DNA from 4 places in the Actinomadura sp. 21ATH genome. Region 1 is predicted to be linked to each of the others. Evidence: riboswitches for the same ligand, from Rfam matches in the RefSeq annotation. Region 1 holds a riboswitch; each other region holds the start of a gene.
What was found. A riboswitch is a leader RNA that binds a small molecule or an ion and turns the genes downstream of it on or off. The one in region 1 is predicted to bind cobalamin.
Positions count from the first base shown of each region.

Region 2: another riboswitch for cobalamin. It lies ahead of ACA361_RS30830 (VWA domain-containing protein); the one in region 1 lies ahead of ACA361_RS38930 (ribonucleoside-diphosphate reductase subunit alpha).
Region 3: another riboswitch for cobalamin. It lies ahead of ACA361_RS17215 ((2Fe-2S) ferredoxin domain-containing protein); the one in region 1 lies ahead of ACA361_RS38930 (ribonucleoside-diphosphate reductase subunit alpha).
Region 4: another riboswitch for cobalamin. It lies ahead of ACA361_RS22740 (CbtB-domain containing protein); the one in region 1 lies ahead of ACA361_RS38930 (ribonucleoside-diphosphate reductase subunit alpha).

Region 1 covers NZ_JBGNUR010000024.1:98,968-103,885, forward strand. Annotated here, with positions in the region: gene ACA361_RS38915 (copper resistance protein CopC) at 1-137, opposite strand, end outside; gene ACA361_RS38920 (YcnI family protein) at 134-859, opposite strand; gene ACA361_RS38925 (hypothetical protein) at 970-1,566, opposite strand; cobalamin riboswitch at 1,671-1,944, shown strand; gene ACA361_RS38930 (ribonucleoside-diphosphate reductase subunit alpha) at 2,035-4,338, shown strand; gene ACA361_RS38935 (ribonucleotide-diphosphate reductase subunit beta) at 4,335-4,918, shown strand, end outside.
Region 2 covers NZ_JBGNUR010000013.1:188,208-193,125, forward strand. Annotated here, with positions in the region: gene ACA361_RS30820 (cobyrinate a,c-diamide synthase) at 1-212, opposite strand, end outside; gene cobO (cob(I)yrinic acid a,c-diamide adenosyltransferase) at 217-819, opposite strand; gene ACA361_RS30830 (VWA domain-containing protein) at 822-3,023, opposite strand; cobalamin riboswitch at 3,121-3,254, opposite strand; gene ACA361_RS30835 (TetR/AcrR family transcriptional regulator) at 3,388-4,083, shown strand; gene ACA361_RS30840 (ATP-binding protein) at 4,099-4,653, opposite strand; gene ACA361_RS30845 (helix-turn-helix transcriptional regulator) at 4,841-4,918, shown strand, end outside.
Region 3 covers NZ_JBGNUR010000005.1:19,109-24,026, forward strand. Annotated here, with positions in the region: gene ACA361_RS17205 (hypothetical protein) at 70-234, opposite strand; gene ACA361_RS17210 (hypothetical protein) at 267-1,190, opposite strand; cobalamin riboswitch at 1,747-1,954, shown strand; gene ACA361_RS17215 ((2Fe-2S) ferredoxin domain-containing protein) at 2,067-2,372, shown strand; gene ACA361_RS17220 (ABC transporter substrate-binding protein) at 2,377-3,357, shown strand; gene ACA361_RS17225 (FecCD family ABC transporter permease) at 3,363-4,448, shown strand; gene ACA361_RS17230 (ABC transporter ATP-binding protein) at 4,445-4,918, shown strand, end outside.
Region 4 covers NZ_JBGNUR010000007.1:273,392-278,309, forward strand. Annotated here, with positions in the region: gene ACA361_RS22735 (LuxR C-terminal-related transcriptional regulator) at 1-707, opposite strand, end outside; cobalamin riboswitch at 1,030-1,218, shown strand; gene ACA361_RS22740 (CbtB-domain containing protein) at 1,249-1,473, shown strand; gene ACA361_RS22745 (CbtA family protein) at 1,473-2,219, shown strand; gene ACA361_RS22750 ((2Fe-2S)-binding protein) at 2,208-2,900, opposite strand; gene serA (phosphoglycerate dehydrogenase) at 3,357-4,918, opposite strand, start outside.

The DNA of each region.
Region 1 (4,918 bases):
TCCTGCGGCGACGCGATCTCGGCGCCCTTCTCCGGGTTGGAGGACTTCAGCGCGTCATGCGCCCAGGCGGGCGCGGCGCCGAGCCCGAGCACCGCCCCGACCAGCGCGATCGCCAGGGTGATCTTGCGGAACCTCATGCTTTCCTCCTTGCGCGGGTGAGGCCGAGAGCGCCGACGCCGATCCCGATCACTCCGGCGGCCAGGCCGAGGCCGCCGAGCAGCCGGGCCGTGCCGTCGCCGGCCGGGGACGCGGCGGCCGCCGGCGTCGTGCCGTTCGCGGCGTTCGCGGCGACCGGCTCGGCCGCGGCCTTCGGTGTCAGTCTGAGGTACGGAGCGGGATGCTCGGGCTCGCTGGAGCCGTCGCCGGGGTCCTGGTCCCAGTTCACGACCTCGTCGTTGGAGTAGGTCTGCGCGGCCTTGAAGAGGACCCGGTCGGCGTTCGCGGGCAGCGGCCCCATCGAGACGTCGAACTCCTCGAACCGCCCGGCCTCGATCTCACCGCCGGTCCAGATGATCTTCGAGACGTACTCGGTGAGCTCGCCGCCCTCGGTCTTGACGGGCTTCGGCGGCTTGGCGCGCTCGACCTCGACCTTCCAGCCGGGCACGGGCCGTACCGACACGTGCTCGATCACGGGGTCGGACGGCATCTCGATCACGAGCTTGGTGGTCCGCGCGTTGTCGCGCTCGTTCGGCACCCGGAAGGACACCTTGGTGTACGAGCCCTGCTCGGCGGTCCGGGGGTCGGCGGTGACGTGGGCCGACGCGCCGGTGGCCAGGCCGGTGAGGGCGACGGCGGCCAGCGCGGCGACGGCGGCTGATCTGCGTATATGCCGTGACATGCCGGTAGTGGTCCGGGACATGGAAATCTCCGTTCGAGGCGTACGGGTGAAGGCCGGACGGGCCCGGGACGGGCGCACGGTCCGGTGGCGTACGGCACTCGACGGCTCGGCCTGCGCGACGAGCCGGGGGCTCAGCAGGCGAGCGCGAGCGCCCTCGAACGGCACGGCGGGCCCCGGCGCACGACCTCGTGCCGCAGGATCCGCCCGCTCGGACGGGCGGGGGTCTCCTCCACCGGGACCGGCGCGGTGCGCGGCGGGGCGGTGGCGGGTTCGATCGCGATCAGGACCCGGGCCGGGGCGGTGGCGATCCGGCGGGCCAGCGACCAGGCCGCCCGCTCGCCGCGCCGCAGCCACCAGGCCGAGACGACCGCCGCCGCGACGTGCGCGAGCGTCATCGCCGTCCCCGATCCGCCGCCGGAGTCCGGCGTGACCGCGATCGCGTGGTGCCCGGTCGCGGTGACGGTCGTGCATTCGGCGCCCGCGTACAGGCTGTGCAGCGCGAACTGGCCGCCCAGCAGCCCGCCGAGCAGGGTGGGCAGCGAGCGCTCGTGGCCCGCCAGCGCCAGCGTCACCGCGAGGACGCCGCCGAAGCCCGCCGCGACCGCCCAGTACGGGATGGTCGCGGTGGACGTGAGGGAGTGCCCGAGGGTCGCCAGCGTCACGCAGACGGTGGTGAAGACCACCGCCCGCGAGGTACGGAAGAGGGGACGCGGCGGGTGCGGGGACATGGCGCGAACATCGTCCCACCCGCGGCCGGTGATCTCTACACACCCCCCGGGATCGGTATGGCGACCCAACATCTAGTGTTGTCGCAATCGGCCCCCGCCACATGTAGGGTCATGATCGTGCTGGTTCGCCCGTGCCGATCGCGGTGCGGGCGTCGTAAGAGGGAACCCGGTGCGGTGCGGCCCGATGTCGCGGGCCGCCCAATTCCGGGACTGCCCCGCAGCGGTGAGCGGGAACGACCGCCGTCATAGAGCACTGGCGCACCGTGACGGTGCGCCGGGAAGCGACGGTCATTAGGTCGCGCGCTCCTTCCGGGAGGCCCGGAGGGGGACGCGCGGTGCCCGCGAGTCCGAAGACCTGCCCGCACTGATGGACGTCCAGGCTTCGCGGGAGGCCGGTGGGCGCGCGGCGGCCTGCCGTGCTGTCCTCCTCCCCTGCCCGCGGGCCGATCTCAAGGGGAGAGCGAGTACGTGACACGGCAACTCACGGCGCCACCGCGCCCGTCCGGGGTGTCCGGCGACGGTGACGGCGGCGACATCGGCGCCGCGATCGAGCGTGCCTGCGCCGGTCTGCCCGGCGCCGAGCCGGGGCCGCTGCTGGCGGCGGTACGGGGGGAGACCGGGGAGGCGGCGCGGCGCGACCGCGCCGTCGCCGAGGCGGCCGCGCTGGTGGCGGCCGAGCCCGCGTACTCCAGGGTCGCCGCCCGGCTGCTGGCGGCGAAGATCGCCGAGGAGACCGCGGCCGAGGGCGTGCGGACGTTCGCGGAGTCCGTGGCGGCCTCGCACCGCGAGGGGCTCCTGTCGGACGCGGCCGCGGCGTTCGCCGCCGCGCACGCCGCCGAGCTGGACGCGCTGGTCGACGAGGCCGCCGACGAGCGGTTCGAGTACTTCGGCCTCCGCACCCTCTACGACCGCTACCTGCTCCGCCACCCGAGCACCCGCCGCGTACTGGAGCGCCCTCAGTTCTTCCTCCTGCGCGTCGCTGTCGGCCTCTCCGACACCGTGGCCGAGGCGGCGGAGCTGTACGGCCTGCTCAGCACGCTGTCGTACCTGCCCAGCTCCCCGACGCTGTTCAACTCCGCGGCCCGCCGCCCGCAGCTGTCGTCGTGCTTCCTGCTGGACTCGCCGCGGGACGAGCTGGAGTCGATCTACGAGCGGTACGCGCAGGTCGCCCGGCTCAGCAAGTACGCCGGCGGCATCGGGATCTCGTGGTCGCGGGTCCGGTCGCGCGGCTCGCTGATCCGCGGCACCAACGGCCTGTCGAACGGGATCGTCCCGTGGCTGCGGACGCTGGACTCGTCCGTCGCCGCCGTCAACCAGGGCGGCCGCCGCAAGGGCGCCGCGTGCGTGTACCTGGAGCCGTGGCACGCCGACGTCGAGGAGTTCCTGGAGCTGCGCGACAACACCGGCGAGGACGCGCGCCGCACCCACAACCTCAACCTCGCGAACTGGATCCCGGACGAGTTCATGCGCCGGGTCGAGTCCGACGGGACGTGGTCGCTGTTCGACCCCAAGGAGGTGCCCGAGCTCACCGACCTGTGGGGCGAGGAGTTCGACGCCGCGTACCGGAAGGCCGAGGAGGACGGCCGGTACGTGCGCCAGGTCCCGGCGCGGCGCCTGTACGGCCGGATGATGCGGACCCTTGCGGAGACCGGCAACGGCTGGATGACGTTCAAGGACGCCGCCAACCGCGCCTGCAACCAGACGGCCACGCCGGGCCGCGTCGTCCACCTGTCCAACCTCTGCACGGAGATCCTGGAGGTGACGGGCGACGCGGAGACGGCGGTGTGCAACCTCGGGTCGGTCAACCTGTCCGCCCACACCGGCCCGGACGGGGTGGACTGGGCGCGGCTGCGCGCGACCGTCCGTACCGCCGTGCGCTTCCTGGACCGGACGATCGACCGCGGCTTCTACCCGACCGGCGAGGCGGCCGGCGCGAACCGGCGCTGGCGGCCGGTGGGGCTGGGCGTGATGGGCCTGGCGGACGTGTTCTTCAAGCTGCGGCTGCCGTTCGACTCCGCCGAGGCCCGCGCGCTCTCGACCCGGATCGCCGAGGAGATCGCGCTCGCGGCGTACGGGGCGTCCGCCGACCTGGCCGAGGAGCTGGGCCGGCTGCCGGAGTACGAGCACACCCGCACCGCCCGCGGGCGGCTGCACCTGGACCACTTCCCGGACGCGAGCCCGTCCCGGACGGCCGAATGGGACGCCCTGCGCGCCCGGATCGCCGACGTGGGCCTGCGCAACTCCCTCCTGATCGCCATCGCGCCGACCGCGACGATCGCGTCCATCGCGGGCTGCTACGAGTGCATCGAGCCGCAGGTGTCCAACCTGTTCAAGCGCGAGACGCTGTCGGGCGAGTTCCTGCAGATCAACGGCTACCTGGTCGCCGACCTCAAGGCGCTCGGGCTGTGGACGCCGCCGGTACGGGACGCGATCAAGCGCGCGAACGGGTCCGTCCAGGGCCTCACCGACCTCCCCGAGGAACTGCGCGCCCTCTACAGGACGGCCTGGGAGCTCCCCCAGAAGGCCCTGATCGACCTCGCCGCGGCGCGCACGCCGTACATCGACCAGAGCCAGTCGCTGAACCTGTTCCTGGAGACGCCCACGATCGGCAAGCTCTCCTCGATGTACGCGTACGCGTGGCGCAGCGGTCTCAAGACGACCTACTACCTGCGCTCGCGCCCGGCGACGCGCATCGCCCAGACGACCGTCTCCCCTACGGAAGCGGTCATGTGCTCCCTTGAGAACCCCGAGACCTGCGAGGCGTGCCAGTGAGCCTGCTGCTGGACCCCGGCATGGACCTGACCCTGCGGCCCATGCGCTACCCCGACTTCTACGAGCGCTACCGCGCCGCCATCCGCAACACCTGGACGGTCGAGGAGGTCGATCTCGCCTCCGACCTGGCCGACCTCGCCCGCCTCACCCCGGCGGAGCTGCACCTGGTCAACCGCCTGGTCGCGTTCTTCGCCACCGGCGACTCGATCGTGGCGAACAACCTCGTGCTGAACCTCTACAAGCACGTGAACGCGCCCGAGGCACGCCTCTACCTCTCCCGCCAGCTGTTCGAGGAGGCCGTGCACGTCCAGTTCTACCTGACGCTGCTGGACACCTACCTTCCCGACAACGACGAGCGCGCCAAGGCGTTCGCGGCGATCGAGCACATCCCGTCCATCCGGGCGAAGGCCGGGTTCTGCTTCCGCTGGATCGACGCGCTCGGCGGCCTGGACGAGCTGCGCACGGCGGCGGACCGCCGCACGTTCCTGCTGAACCTCATCTGCTTCGCCGCGTGCATCGAGGGCCTGTTCTTCTACGGGGCCTTCGCGTACGTCTACTGGCTCCGCTCCCGCGGCCTCCT
Region 2 (4,918 bases), on a different contig from region 1:
TCCTCCGACGTCAGCCACGGGTCGAGGTTGCGGCCGGGACGGCCGGTCGCCAGCGCGTGGTAGCCGGGATCGATGTAGTCGGGCCCCACCTTGTGCGGCGACACGATCGCGCCGCGCGCCGCGAACGCCGCCATCAGGCCCGTGGCCACGGTCGTCTTGCCGCTGCCCGAGGCGGGCGCCGCGATGACCAGGCGGGGCGGTCCGGTCACCATCGGCTCACCATTCGATGCCCTTCTGGCCCTTCTGGCCCCGGTCCATCGGATGCTTGACCTTGCCCATCTCGGTGACCAGGTCGGCGAACTCCAGCAGCCGAGGGTCGGCGTCCCGGCCGGTGATCACGACATGCTGCGCGCCGGGCCGGTCGCGCAGCGCCGCGATGACGTCCTCGACGTCGATCCAGCCCCACTTCATCGGGTACGTGAACTCGTCCAGGACGTAGAAGCGGTACGTCTCGGCGGCCAGGTCCCGCTTGATCTGCTCCCAGCCCTCCCGGGCGTCGGCCTCGTGGTCGGCCTCGCTGCCCGGGCGCTGGATCCACGACCAGCCCTCGCCCATCTTGTTCCACGTCACCGCGCCGCCCTCGGCGCTCTCGCCGAGCACGCGCAGCGCGTGCTCCTCGCCGATCCGCCACTTGGCCGACTTCACGAACTGGAACACCCCGACCGGCCAGCCCTGGTTCCACGCGCGCAGCGCCAGCCCGAAGGCGGCGGTCGACTTCCCCTTGCCCGGGCCCGTGTGGACGATCACCAGCGGCCGGTTCCGGCGCTGCCTGGTCGTCAGCCCGTCCTCGGGAACGTACTCCGGCTTCCCCTGCGGCATCCCTACGCCACCTTCCTCGAAGACCGGACGACTCCGGCCAGGCCGTCGGCGCCGAGCTCCTCCAGCCGCACGGTCTCGGCGCCGAGCCGCGCGCCCAGCTCGGCCGCCAGCCCGAGCCGTACCGGGCCGGACTCGCAGTCGACGACCACCGCCGCCACGCCCGCCAGGGCCGCCGCGGCGGCCGCCGGGTCCGGGCCGTGGGTGGCGCGGCCGTCGGTGACCACGACCAGCAGCGGGCGGCGGGCCGGGTCGCGCATCCGCTCCACCCGCAGCGTCTCGGCGGCGCGCAGCAGCCCGGCCGCCAGCGGCGTGCGGCCGCCGGTGGGCAGCCGGTCCAGCCGCCGCGCCCCGGCCTCCACCGACGACGTCGGCGGCAGCGCGACCTCCGCGCCGGTACCGCGGAACGTGATCAGGCCGACCTTGTCGCGGCGCTGGTAGGCGTCCAGCAGCAGGCTGCGCACCGCGCCCTTGACCGCGCGCATCCGGTGCCGCGCCGCCATCGAGCCGCTGGCGTCGACGACGAACAGCACCAGGTTGCCCTCGCGGCCGTCCCGTACCGCCTCGCGCAGGTCGGGCGGCGCGACGATCATCCCGGCGCCGGTACGGCCGCGCGCGTGCTGGTGCGGGGCGGCGGCGCGGAGCGTGGCGGCCAGGTGCAGGCCGCGCGCGCCGGGGCGGGCGCCGGACACGCGGCCGTACGGGCTGCGCGCCTTGGAGCGGCGGCCGGGCGCGCCCGCGCCGGTCCCCGGCACCGTGAACAGCCGGGGCCGGAACGCGGCGTCGGCGGGCGCGGGATCGGTCCCGTCCGGGCGGCCGGACTCGCCGGTCTCGGGGGCGTGCCGCTCGTCGGCGGGTCGCTCGCCGTCGGACTCGGTCACGGGACGGCCGCTGAGCAGGGCGTCCAGCACGCTGAGCGCGCCGCCGGGCCGATCGTCCGGCCGCCCGCCACCGCCGGGACCGCCGCCGCCGTCGCCGTCCGGGCCGTCGTCCTCGGGCGGCCCCTCGCCGCCGCCGTCCTCGCCGTCGCGCGGCGGCTCCGGCCGCGGCTCGGGCCCGGGGCGCGGCTCGGGCTCGGCTTCGGGCCGCTCCGGTTCCGGGGCGGCGTGCTCGTCGAGGATCTCGTCGAGCCGCCGCTCGTCGAGGCCGGGCGCGTCGAACGGGTCGCGGCGGCGCCGGTGCGGCAGCGCCAGCCGGGCCGCCGTCCGGACGTCCTCGGCGGTCACCACGGTCCGCCGGTGCCAGGCCGCCAGCGCGATCGCGGCGCGCGCCGTCACCAGGTCGGCGCGCAACCCGTCCACCTCGAACGCGGCGCACACCGCGGTGATCTGGCGGAGCGCGGCGTCGGTCAGCTCCACCCGCGGCAGCCGGGACTGCGCGGCGGCGATCCGGGCGGCCAGCTCCGCCTCGGCCAGCGCCCACCCGGCCGCGAACCGCACCGGGTCCTCCTCGAAGTCCAGCCGGCGCCGGACGACCTCCGCCCGCTCGGCCGGATCGCGGGTCGCCGCCACCTCGACCGTGAGCCCGAACCGGTCGAGCAGCTGCGGCCGCAGCTCGCCCTCCTCCGGGTTCATCGTGCCGACCAGCAGGAAGCGCGCGGCGTGCCGGACCGACACGCCCTCGCGCTCGACGTACGACTCGCCCATCGCCGCCGCGTCCAGCAGCAGGTCCACCAGGTGGTCGTGCAGCAGGTTGACCTCGTCGACGTACAGGACGCCGCGGTGCGCGGCGGCCAGCAGGCCCGGCTCGTACGCCTTCACGCCCTCGGTGAGCGCGCGCTCGATGTCGAGGGAGCCGGTGAGGCGGTCCTCGGAGGCGCCGACGGGGAGCTCGACCAGCCGCGCCGGGCGCTCCTCGGTCCCGGGCGGCTCGACCGGCGCGCCGGATCCGTCCCCGCCCTCGCCGGCCGTTCCGGCCCCGCCGTCCTCGTCCTCGGCGTCGTACACCGGGTGCGGGCCGTCGGGGCAGCCGGGATCGGGGTCGCGCGGGTCGCAGGCGAACCGGCAGCCCGCCACCACCCGCGTCGACGGCAGCAGATCGGCCAGCGCGCGGACGATCGTCGACTTGGCGGTGCCCTTCTCGCCCCGTACCAGCACGCCGCCCACGCCCGGGGACACCGCGTTGATCAGCAGCGCCAGCTTGAGGTCGTCCATCCCGACGACGGCGGAAAAGGGGTAGCGCGCCGCGGCGGCGCGCGCACGGCTCATCGGCCCATCAGACAGGGCATGCCTCATCGTCCTTCCCTCGGGTGTCCACGCCCGTGGCGGCTGTTCGCGGGCACCGGAGCGCCCGCCACGACGGCCGGAGTCTCCTGGCTCCCGGATCGCCGCTCCCCCTCGGCCTTCCAGCGTCCCTGGCGGGACGCCGTGGCCGCTTTCGAGGGGGAGCTCCCCATGGTCACAGTTGCGGGACAGCCCCGGATTCGCACCGGGTTCCTCCGCTTCCGTCGCCTGCACAGGATGGCATACCGCCCTGACCGGCCCAAGTCGCGCCCAGGTGACAGCGCCGCGGCGGGCCCCGCGCGAGCCCCGGGGCGGGCCCGCCGGTCGCGCCGCCGCATAGGCTGTCCGGGTGGCCCAGTCACCCTCCCGCAGCCCGGATTCCCGCCGCTACCAGCGGCTGTCCCCGGACGAGCGGCGCGACCAGATCCTCGGCGTCGCGCGGCGGATGTTCACCGAGCTGCCGTACGCCGAGGTCTCCACGTCCGCGATCGCGGCGGAGGCCGGGGTGCGGCGCGGGCTCCTGCACTACTACTTCGGCACCAAGCGCGAGCTGTTCCTGGAGGTCGTCCGGGACCTGTCCGGCGCGGCCGCGATGGTGGCCCCGCCGCCGGACGAGAACCGTTCCCTGGAGGAGGCCGTCGACCTGTGCGTCCGGCTCTTCCTGGAGGCCGCCGAGGGGAACGCGACGACCTGGTTCGCGGCGGTGGACGCCGAGGGGTTCGGGCGCGACCCGCAGCTCCTGCACATCGTCAACCGGTTCCGCGACCTGACGGTCGAGCACATGCTCGCCGTGCTGCGGATGGAGCCGACCGGCACGCTGCGGGCCGTGCTGCGCACGTACTCCGGGCTGGCGGAGGCGGCCACCCGCCAGTGGCTCCAGGAGGGCACCCTCGACCGCGGGCAGGTGTACACGCTGCTGTCCCGCTCGCTGCTGGCGCTGCTGACCGACATCGCCCCCGCCGTCGAGGACGCCCGCGCGGCCGGAACCGAAGCGGGAGACGGGGCCGAGGCCGGCGACGCGGCGGCGGCCCCGGCCGGCGCCTGACGGCCGGGGCCGCCGTCAGGGCAGCCGGGCCTCGCCGGGCACCGCGAACCAGACCGCCTTGCCCGGCACCCCGGGCGCGCGGCGCGAGAACGTGCGCAGCATGCCCCAGCGGCCGTCCGACAGCTCGCGGACGATGCTGAGCCCGCGGCCGTAGTCGCCGGACGTCCAGGAGTAGGCGGGCAGCAGCGTGGCCGCGTGCCGGTCGAACACCGCGCACCGCAGCTCGCCGGGCGGCCCCGCGTACAGCCACAGCTCGTGCGGGCCGTGCTCGCGGGCGTGCTGGTGGGCGTTGGTGGCCAGCTCGCTGACCATCAGCCGCGCGTCGCCGGCGGCGGCGCGCGGCACGCCCGCCTCGGCCAGCGCCGCGGCCAGCGTGGACCGGGCGTGGCCGGCGCAGGCGGGGCCCGCCGGCAGCGTCCAGGTCAGGCCACCGGACGGCGGCGCGGCGGGGACCGCGGCGGTCGGGACCTGTGGCGGGACGGTCGGTGCGAGGGGGACGGCGTCGCCGAGGGAGGCCGGCGGGTACGGGGCGTGACCGGCGAGGCCGGCCGTCTCTGGCGAGGTCTTCACGGGATCCTCCCGTGTAGTTCCGTGGTGCGCGGTGGTGAACCGCACGGTCACTGAGTGTTTCCGTTCGGTCACATGAGCACAGCTTCGCGTGAGATTCTCAGTTCCGCAACACGCTTCGCGAGATTGCCGTTACCGGCTTGCTCGTATGCCTTGAACGGCACCGACCGAATAGAGAGACTCTCGGCCCATGACCTATCGCCCCACCGTGCGCGGCCGCCGGCTGGCCCGCGAGCTGCGCAGGCTGCGAGAGACGCAGGGGCTCACC
Region 3 (4,918 bases), on a different contig from region 1:
GATGGACGATCCCTGGGTGCGGTGCATTGCCCTGCTTGGGTGCGTCGCGGGCCAGCAGATATCGGCTCGTCATGGGTAGGAGGTGTCATAGACCCCTACCGGGGCGCCCATGGCCTCCTGGAGTGATTCCAATAGCCGCTCCAGTTCGCGTCCCTCGGGCTCGTTCAGGAACGCGATCACGGCGGCGTGGACGTCCACCGTCGCGTCCGGATGGTCCGCGTCGTATTCACCCATGAGGAAGCGGGCGAAGGTCGGCGAGCCCGGGCCTACCAAAGGTCGACGCATTCGTCATGGCACGCGGCCACCGGGCCATTGCAGAAGGTGAAGATGCAGAGAAGCATGGCCCAGTTGTTGGGGATCAGCCTGCAGGCGGCGACTTCCGTACTGCAATTGCTCGCCAGGCACCGGACCATGCAGGCGAAATACTGCGCTGGAGAGAGCGGTTCGACCTCGCCCGGCCGCGTCAGAGGGACGGATGTGAATTGCCAGGCGTCGACGTTGACCCTCCCGTCCGCGATCACCGCCGAGGGATCCCCGCTGACGATCTCCAGCGTCCCGGTCACCTTGCCGCCGGCCACCCGCCGAATGAGCACCGCGGCGCGCGCCGGGTCGTTGTCGCGGGGGGCGTAGACCGATACCACGAGCGGTTCCGAACGCGTTCCGCCGACGGTGTCGCCTTCCGGTCTCAGCTGGAACCCGTGCTCCCGCAGGCGGGCGCGGACGGCGTCCATGCGGTCGTAGCCCGCCATCCGGCGCCGGATGGCCGCCTGTTCGTCGGGGGTGAACTTCCGCGCCGATCGAGCGTGCGCGGTCCCGGGGACGATGACCGAGCCGGCGACCACGCCCAGGCCGATCAGGCCGGTACGCAGGAAGTTCCGTCGTCCTCCGTCGTCCTCGGCGTGATCCTCGCCGAGCGCCCTGAGGACTGCCATGCTGCGCCGCGGGCCCAGGAGCCGTACGAGCGCCGACACCATTCTCCTCCCCGTCAGCAGCCGGGGACGGGGGCCGGACAGCACCACCAGGGCGGGCCGGTTCGGGAGTTCGACGCCGGCGTCGGCCGCCCACCGCGCAGCGCGCGGATCGGTGAGCCGCACGGCGTCCAGTCTGCCCGCGGAGACCTCCACGACCTCGGCGGCAAGGCGCCCGCAGCGGCCGCACGTGCCCTCGAACAGCAGAATGTGCTCGGTCATGAGTACCTCCTTTTAAGGAGAATCGGGCAGCATTGATCCCATCGATGACGTGGCTCTTGATTTCGTAACATGAAAGTAGGCGGATTCGGGTACCGCTCCTAGGGCCGAAGGGCCCCAATGCCGTCCGACCGGCCATTCTCCCGGACGTAGAAAAACAGCCCCGTCCGACAGGCCCCTGGGAGAGGCGAGGAGTTGATCTCCTCCTTCTCCCCGGCGACTCATGGCGCCTCGGGCGATCAACTTCTCGACCTCACTGCGCTTTTCCTATTGCATGGGCTTCGCCGTGGCGGTCAGGCTGCTGGGCGGCCGTCATTCGGGGAGGTCCTGGGCATCCGACCTGTGGGTCGTGCCGGCTGGGGTCGTGAGCTGATCGCCGAGGCGGCTGCGCCTGGCGCATCCGCCCGAGTTCGACCTCATGGCGCGCGTCGCGGGCCTCGGCCTGCGCGAACGGTGGGGCGAGCCGTACACCGCCTCCGGCCGGCGCCATGTCAGCGTCTACGAGCGGCGGTCGCGCCTCCTGACCGGGCGGTGCGCTCCGCGCGACGGGGTTCCACCTTGTTGCGATTATTGTGCAAGTGCCGCATGTGACACCATGTGCGGTGTAGGCGACGGCGGACGAGGAAGCCGGTGCGAATCCGGCGCGGTCCCGCCACTGTGATCGGCGAGCGGATCCCGAACCATGCCACTGCCCGCGTACGCGGGCGGGAAGGCCGGGACGAGCGTTGACCCGAGAGCCAGGAGACTCACGCGGTCGCCTCCTCGATGGAACTGGGGCGGATCTCCCCAGAGAGGAGGGGCTGTATGCCCGTGGGTTCTCCGGGCCCGGCACCGTGCCGGGTGACGGTGTGCCGGGATTGCTGCTGCGGCCGTCCCAAGGTGACCGGCATCGATCACGACGACCAGCTGGCGCGGCTGACCGAGGCCGTCCCGGTCCGTGTCTCGCACTGCCTGGACGTGTGCGAGCGGGCCAACGTCATCGTCGTGCAGCCCTCGTCCGCCGGCCGCGCGCGGGGCGCGCGGCCGGTGTGGCTGGGGCTGGTGAACGACTCCGCGGCCACAGAGGACATCGTCGCCTGGGTGCGCGCCGGCGGTCCCGGGCTCGCCGAGCCTCCCGCCGTTCTGGACCTGTACTCCTTCACGCCGCCGCGACGTCCGGCGGCCGGTTCGTACCGTGAGAGGTGATGTCATGATCCGCATGCGCCCCGGCGTGGTGCTGGCGGCGGTGCTGCTGGTGGCGGGATGCGGTGGCGGTACGGAGCGCGCCACCGCCGGGCCGGGGGGCGCGCCGCCGTCCGGGTTTCCGGTGACGGTGGCCAGCTGCGGGGTGACCACGACGTACCAGCGGCCGCCGCAGCGCGCGGTGTCGCTGAACCAGCACGCGACCGAGGTGATGCTGGCGCTCGGGCTGGAGAAGTCGATGGTGGGCACCGGATACCTCGACGACAGGGTGCTGCCGGAGTTCCAGGCCGCCTACGGCCGGGTGAAGGTGATCTCCAAGGAGTACCCCTCGTTCGAGACCCTGCTGGCGGCCGAGCCCGACTTCGTCTACGGCGGCTGGAAGAGCGCCTTCGAGGAGAAGGAAGGGCGCTCCCGGGCCGCGCTGAAGAAGGCCGGGATCGACACCCACCTCAACGGCGAGGAGTGCCCCGAGGGGCCGGTCACCATGGCCACCGTCGAGGAAGAGCTCCGGACCCTCGCCAAGATCTTCGGCGTCCCGGACCGGGCCGACCGGCGGATCGCCTCGCTGCGCGCCGTCCTGGACGGCGTCAGGGGCAGGCTGTCGGGCGTCTCCCCGGTCAAGGTGGCCGTCTACGACAGCGGCGAGAAGACGGTGTTCACGGCGGGCGGCGCCGGGATCGGCAACGAGATGATCCGCCTGGCCGGCGGCACCAACCTGTTCGCCGACGTGGACAAGCCCTACGGGGACGTCTCGTTCGAGCAGTTCGCCGAGCGCGCACCCGACGTGATCCTCATCTACGACTACGGCGACCGGTCCGCCGAGGACAAGAAGAGGTTCCTGCTGGGCAACCCGGCGCTCAAGGACGTCCCCGCCATCGAGAACGAGCGGTTCGCGACACTGCCGCTGTCGTCCACGGTCACCGGCGTGCGGGTGGCGGCCGCGGTCGACTCGCTGGCCCGGCAGCTGCACCCGGACCGCTTCAGGTGACCGACCTGGCCGAACCGCGCGCCGCCGGCGCCCCGGCCACGGACGGCGCGGGCGCGCCCCGGTCCCGGCGGCGCGTCCCCTACGCGCTGGTGCTGGCGGCGCTGGTCGCGCTGGTGCTGGCGGCGGCGACGGCCGGGATCGCCGCCGGGTCGGTACGGGTCCCGCCCGACCAGGTCTGGGGCATCCTCCTGCATCGGATCCATCCCGCACTGGCCGCCCCCGACTGGACGCCCGTCCGCGCGACGATCGTGCTGGACGTCCGGCTCCCCCGCGTCCTGCTGTGCGCGGTCGTCGGCGCGGGCCTGTCGGTGTGCGGCATGGCGCTCCAGGCGCTGGTGCGCAACCCGCTCGCCGATCCCATGCTGCTGGGGGTCTCGTCCGGCGCGACGGTCGGGGCGGTCCTGGTCGTGGTGCTGCACGTGTCCTGGTTCGGGGCGTTCTCGCTGCCGCTGGCCGCGTTCACCGGGGCGCTGCTGGCGCTGGTCCTGGTGTACTTCCTGGCCCGGGCCGGCGGGCGGATGACCACGGTACGGCTGGTGCTGGCGGGCGTCACCACCGCCGAGGTCCTGTCGGCGGTGGCCAGCTACCTGGTCATCACCTCCGATGATCCGCACGGCGCCGAGGCGGCGCTGCGCTGGACGCTCGGCGGGCTGGCCGGCACCACCTGGACGGTGCTGTGGATCCCGGCGGCCGCCGTACTCGCCGGCACGGCCGTCCTGCTGGGCCTGTCCCGGCCGCTCAACCTGCTGCTGGCCGGAGAGGAGGCCGCCGCCGCGCTGGGCCTGGACGTGCACCGCTTCCGCGCCGCCATGTTCGTGCTGGTCGCCCTCATGGTCGGGACGGTCGTCGCGGTCAGCGGCTCGATCGGCTTCGTCGGCCTGATCATGCCGCATGTGGTGCGGCTGCTGGTGGGCGCCGACCACCGCCGCGCGCTGCCCGCCGCCGCGCTGCTCGGCGCGGCCTTCCTGGTCTCCGCCGACCTGGTCGCCCGCACCCTGATCAGCCCCGAGGAGATCCCGGTGGGCATCCTCACCGCCCTGGTCGGCGGACCGTTCTTCCTGTTCCTGATGCGGCGGAAGGCGGCCCGGTGACCGGCGGGCCCGAGACGTTGCGGGCCGAGGAGGTGACGGTCGTGGCGGGAGGCCGTCCCCTGGTGGAGAACGTCTCGCTGGAGGTGGCGCCCGGGGAGGTCGTGGGGCTGGTGGGTCCCAACGGCGCGGGCAAGTCGACGCTGCTGCGCACCTTCTACCGCGCGCTGCGTCCCACCTCCGGACGCGTCCTCCTGGACGGCGACGACATCTGGCGCATGCCGGGCAAACGCCTCGCGCGGCGGCTGGCCGCCGTCCTCCAGGACTCCGCCGGCGACTTCGAGCTGACCGTCTACGACGTGGTGGCGATGGGCCGTACCCCGCACAAGCGCGCCTTCCAGGGCGACGACGCGGCCGACCGCGGCCTCATCACCGCCGCGCTCGCCGAGATGGAGGCCGCGCACCTGGTGGACGCCCCGTTCGACCGGCTGTCGGGCGGCGAGAAGCAGCGCGTCCTGATCGCCCGCGCCCTC
Region 4 (4,918 bases), on a different contig from region 1:
CCGCGCAGCCGGGGGCTCAGCGGCAGGTCGCCGTGCCACCGCCAGACCCCGCCGGCCGCCTCCAGCCGCCCCTGGTCCAGGCCCGCCTGCACCAGCTCGCGCAGGAACAGCAGGTTGCCGCGGGTGCTGTGGTGGAGCCGCCGCGCGGTCGACTCGGCGAGCTGGCCGCCCAGCGCGGCCTCCACGACCGCCTGGCTCTCGGCCAGGGTCAGCGGGACCAGGTCCAGCCGGCGGGCCAGATCGTCCTTCCAGAGCGCCGTCACGGGGTCGGGGGCCGGCTCGCCGGCGCGCACCGTCGCCAGCACCCGCGCGTCCCGCTGGAGCACCAGGTGGTGCACCAGCGCCGCCGACGCCGGGTCGAGCAGGTGCGCGTCGTCGACCGCCACCAGCAGCGGGCGGCCGCCGGCGAGCGCGCGCACCGCCTCCGCGGCCCGCCGCATCGGGTTGACCGCCAGGTCCAGCGCCTCCACGGCCAGGACGTGCCCGAACGCCCCGAACGGGATCGCCGCCTCCGCAGTGCTCCCGCCGAGCCGCAGCACGGTGAACCGGGCCGGCTCAAGGCGCCGCAGCGCCTCGCCGGCCAGCCGGGTCTTGCCCACCCCGGCGTCCCCCGCGACGACCACGCCCCGCGCCTCGCGCGCGCTCAGCAGGGCGCCCATCTCGTCGAGCGTCGACGTACGGCCGGTGAACGGCCATGAGGTCCGCACAACAGGGATCGTACGGACGCTCACCGCGCGCCACCAGACGATGCGCGCGGGACCGCCCGGGGAATCGCTCAGGGAATTGAGTAGGGGCTACTCATGCACACCCGGCGCCGTCGCGGCACTCTCGATGGTGCGGGACCTTTCCGGGACGTGGGAGCTTCCGGAACGGCCGCGCGAGGCACCGGCGGCGGCCGGCCGAAACAACGCCGCCGCCGGGGCGGGAGGGGGCACCGTCCGCATCTCCAGCGGGGGGAGATACGGGTGGCGCCCCCTCCCACATATGTCTCACCTGTGCGCACCGCGCTTGACTTGGAAGCCCGGCGAAGGGAACCTCGGGGCGACAAGTTCACATTCGAGGCGACGGTGCGCAGGAACCTGGTGCGATTCCAGGACGGTCCCGCCACTGTGACCAGGGAGCCTCCCCCGCACGCGACCACGGCCGTACCCGGCTGGAAGGTCGGAGGGTGGCGATGATCTGGGAGTCAGGAGACTGACCCGTCGTCCTCCCGCTACCGGGGCGAGTGCACCCCGTGAGGAGACCCCGATGTCGCAGGCCGACATGGCACGGCAGGCCGTTCCCGAGGCGCCGCCCGTACGGCGCGTACCCGTGCGCGAGATCCTTCCCTGGGCGGTCCTCGCCCTGGTCCTGGGCGCCGCGCTGCTCTACTTCACCGGCGCCGAGCAGGGCGCCACCTCCCTCTTCGGCGGCACGTGGGTGCACGAGTTCACGCACGACGGCCGGCACCTGCTCGGCTTCCCCTGCCACTGATGCGGGCGCTTCTCATCCGCGGCCTGCTCGCCGGCCTGGCCGCCGCCGCGGCGGGCCTCCTGGTCGCCTGGATCTACGGCGAGCCGCAGGCGGACAAGGCGATCGCGTTCGAGGAGGCGCGGGCCGCGCACGCGCACGCGGGGCACGGCGCCGAGGAGGAGGTGGTGGTGAGCCGCACCGTCCAGCGGACGAGCGGCCTCATCACGGCCATGGCGTTCTACGGCGTGGCGGTCGGCGGGCTGTTCTCGATCGCGTTCGCCTTCGCGTACGGCCGGATCGGCGCGCTCGGCGCCCGCGCCACGGCGGCCCTGGTCGCGCTGGGCGGCTTCACGGCTCTCGTGCTGGTGCCGTTCCTGAAGTATCCGCCGACGCCGCCCGCCGTGGGCGCGCCCGAGACGATCGGGGGCCGTACCGCGCTGTACTTCGGCATGGTCGCGCTGGGCGTGCTCGCCACCGCCGCCGCGGTGGTCGTCTTCACCCGGCTGGCGCCGCGGCTGGGCGGCTGGAACGCGGCGACCGCCACGGCCGCCGGGTTCGCGGTCGTGGTCGCGGCCGTCTTCCGGCTCACGCCGCGGCCGGACGCGGTCGCCGACGGGTTCCCCGGCACGGTGCTGTGGGACTTCCGGATCGCCTCGCTCGGCGTCCAGGTCGTCCTGTGGGCCACGCTGGGCCTGCTGTTCGGCGCCCTGACGGAACGGTCGCACCGCCGGGAGGCGGCTTCGCGGAAGGAGCCGCTAGCGGCGTAGCAGGGCGCAGTCGCCGCACATCTCGCCGCCGGGCGGCACCCGGTAGTAGAGGCAGCAGCTGCGCCGGACGAAGCCGTGCCGGCCGAACTCCCCCGTACCCTTCAGCGGCTCGCGCGCGAGCAGCTCGCGGACGAGGGCGGCGGCCGGCGCGGCGACGCCGGGGCGCAGGCTGCCGGCCAGGGCGGACGCGGCGTTCCCCCACATCAGCCCGTCCGCCAGCCGGACGACCTCGCACAGGGCCGCGCGGAGCGGTTCGAGGTGCCGCCGCACGACCTCCGCGTGGACGAGATCGGCGAGCGCGGCCGGACCGGCGGCCTGACGGCCCGCGGGATCGGCCAGCCACAGCGCGATCGGCGCGCCCGGCGCCCACCGCCAGTGCAGGCCCGACAGGTCCGGTACGGTCCCGAGCGCGGCGGCCGCGATCACCGGCGACCAGAGCCGCGACGCGAGCCCCTGGAAGAGGATCGACGCCGCGACGCGCCGCTCACCGGTGCCGAGCCGCCGCCCGTAGGCGTCCACGAGCCCGTCCAGCCGGGCGGTGTCGGGCTCGGGCAGCGGCCGCCAGGTCGGATCGGCCTCCTCGGCCGGATCGGTCCTGATCTCGAAGAACGCCCCGAGCGCGGCGACCTCGCCCAGCACCCCGGCGACGTCCCGCGTCCCGATCCGTTCGACTCCGGCCACCGCGCCACCCTAGCCGTTCACTCGTGGCGTGTTGCCCCCGCGGAGGGGGCGCCGCGGGGCGACACGCCACGAGTCGACCCGGGGGTCACTTGGCGGGGCGGCCGCCGTTGTCGCGGCGGTCCAGGGCGGTCTGCAGCGCCCGGGCGGCCTCTTCGGCGGCGTCGTCGGGCGTGGCGGAAACGTGGGTGTTCATGCGTACTCCAAGGCTTCGCGGAAGCGAGAAGATCGAAGGGCTTACGGCCGAGCGCTGACTCCGCGACGGGGGTGGCCCGCCTGTCAGGCCCCGTCGCGGCAGCGAAGGATCACTACGAAGCGCCGCATGTCACCGGCCACGTTACCCGCATGTCAAGGCGCCTGTCTTGACCCGTGGCCGAACTTCCCACATGGTGAGACGCCACCGCCGTGGCCCCGGACGGGACCACGGCGGCGGCGAAGCGGATCACAGCGGGCGGGGCGTCAGCCCTCCAGGTCGACCCGGCGGCCGCTCTCGGCGCCCACCTCGGCCTTGATGGCGTCCACCAGGTCGGCGGGCACCGGCGAGTCGACGGTCAGCGCGATCAGCGCGCGGCCGCCCTTGGCGTCCCGGCCGACCTGCATGCTGGCGATGTTGACCCCGGCGTCGCCGAGCAGCCGCCCGACCACGCCGACGATGCCGGGCCGGTCGGAGTAGACGAAGAACGCCATGTGCTCGGTCGGCACCAGCTCCATCTGGTAGCCGTTGACCTCGATGATCCGCTCGATGTGCTTGGGGCCGGTGAGGGTGCCGGACACCGACACCACCGAGCCGTCCGCCATCGTGCCGCGCACCTGGACGACGTTGCGCCAGTCGGGGCTGTCCTCGGTGGTGGACAGGGTGACCTCGACACCGCGGTCGCGGGCCAGCAGCGGGGCGTTGACGAACGTCACCGCCTCCTCGATCACGTCCACGAACACGCCCTTGAGCGCGGCCAGCTCCAGCACCTTGACGTCGTGCTCGGCGATCTCGCCGCGGACCACGACCTCCAGCCGGACCGGCACGCCGCCGGCCAGCGCGGTGAAGATGCGGCCGAGCTTCTCCGCGAGCGGCAGGCCCGGCTTGACGTCCTCGGCGACCGCGCCGCCCTGGACGTTCACCGCGTCCGGGACGAACTCGCCCGACAGCGCCAGCTTGACCGAGCGGGCCACCTGCGTGCCGGCCTTCTCCTGCGCCTCGTGCGTGCTGGCGCCCAGGTGCGGGGTGACCACCACGTTGTCGTGGACGAACAGCGGGCTGTCGGTGCACGGCTCGGTGCTGAACACGTCGATGCCGGCGCCGGCCACCCGGCCGTCCTTGATCGCCAGGTCGAGCGCCGCCTCGTCGACGATGCCGCCGCGGGCGGCGTTGACGATCCGCACCTCCGGCTTGACCTTGTGCAGCTCCTTGTCGCCGATGAGGCCGAGCGTCTCGGCCGTCTTGGGCAGGTGCACGGTGATGAAGTCGCTCTGCGCCAGCAGCTCGTCCAGCGTGACGAGTCTCACGCCCAGCTGGGCGGCGCGGGCGGCCTGCACGTAGGGGTCGAAGGCGACCACGTTCATGTCGAAGGCGGCCAGCCGCTGCGCGACCAGGACGCCGATCCGGCCGAGGCCCAGCACGCCGACCGTCTTGCCCTGGAGCTCGACGCCGGTGTACTTGGAGCGCTTCCACTCGCCCTGCTTGAGCGCCGCGTGGCCCTGCGGCACGTTGCGGGCGGTGGCCAGCAGCAGCGCGATCGCGTGCTCGGCGGCGGTGACGATGTTGGAGGTCGGGGCGTTCACGACCATGACGCCGGCCTTGGTGGCGGCCTCGACGTCGACGTTGTCCAGGCCGACGCCGGCCCGCGCGACCACGCGCAGCCGCTTGGCGTGCTGGAACACCTCGGCGGTGACCTTGGTCGCGCTGCGCACGATCAGCGCGTCGACGTCGGCGACGGCGGGCAGCAGCCGCTCGCGGTCGGCGCCGTCGACCTGGCGGACCTCGAAGTCCGATTCGAGGACGGCGATGCCGGCCGGGGAGAGTTCTT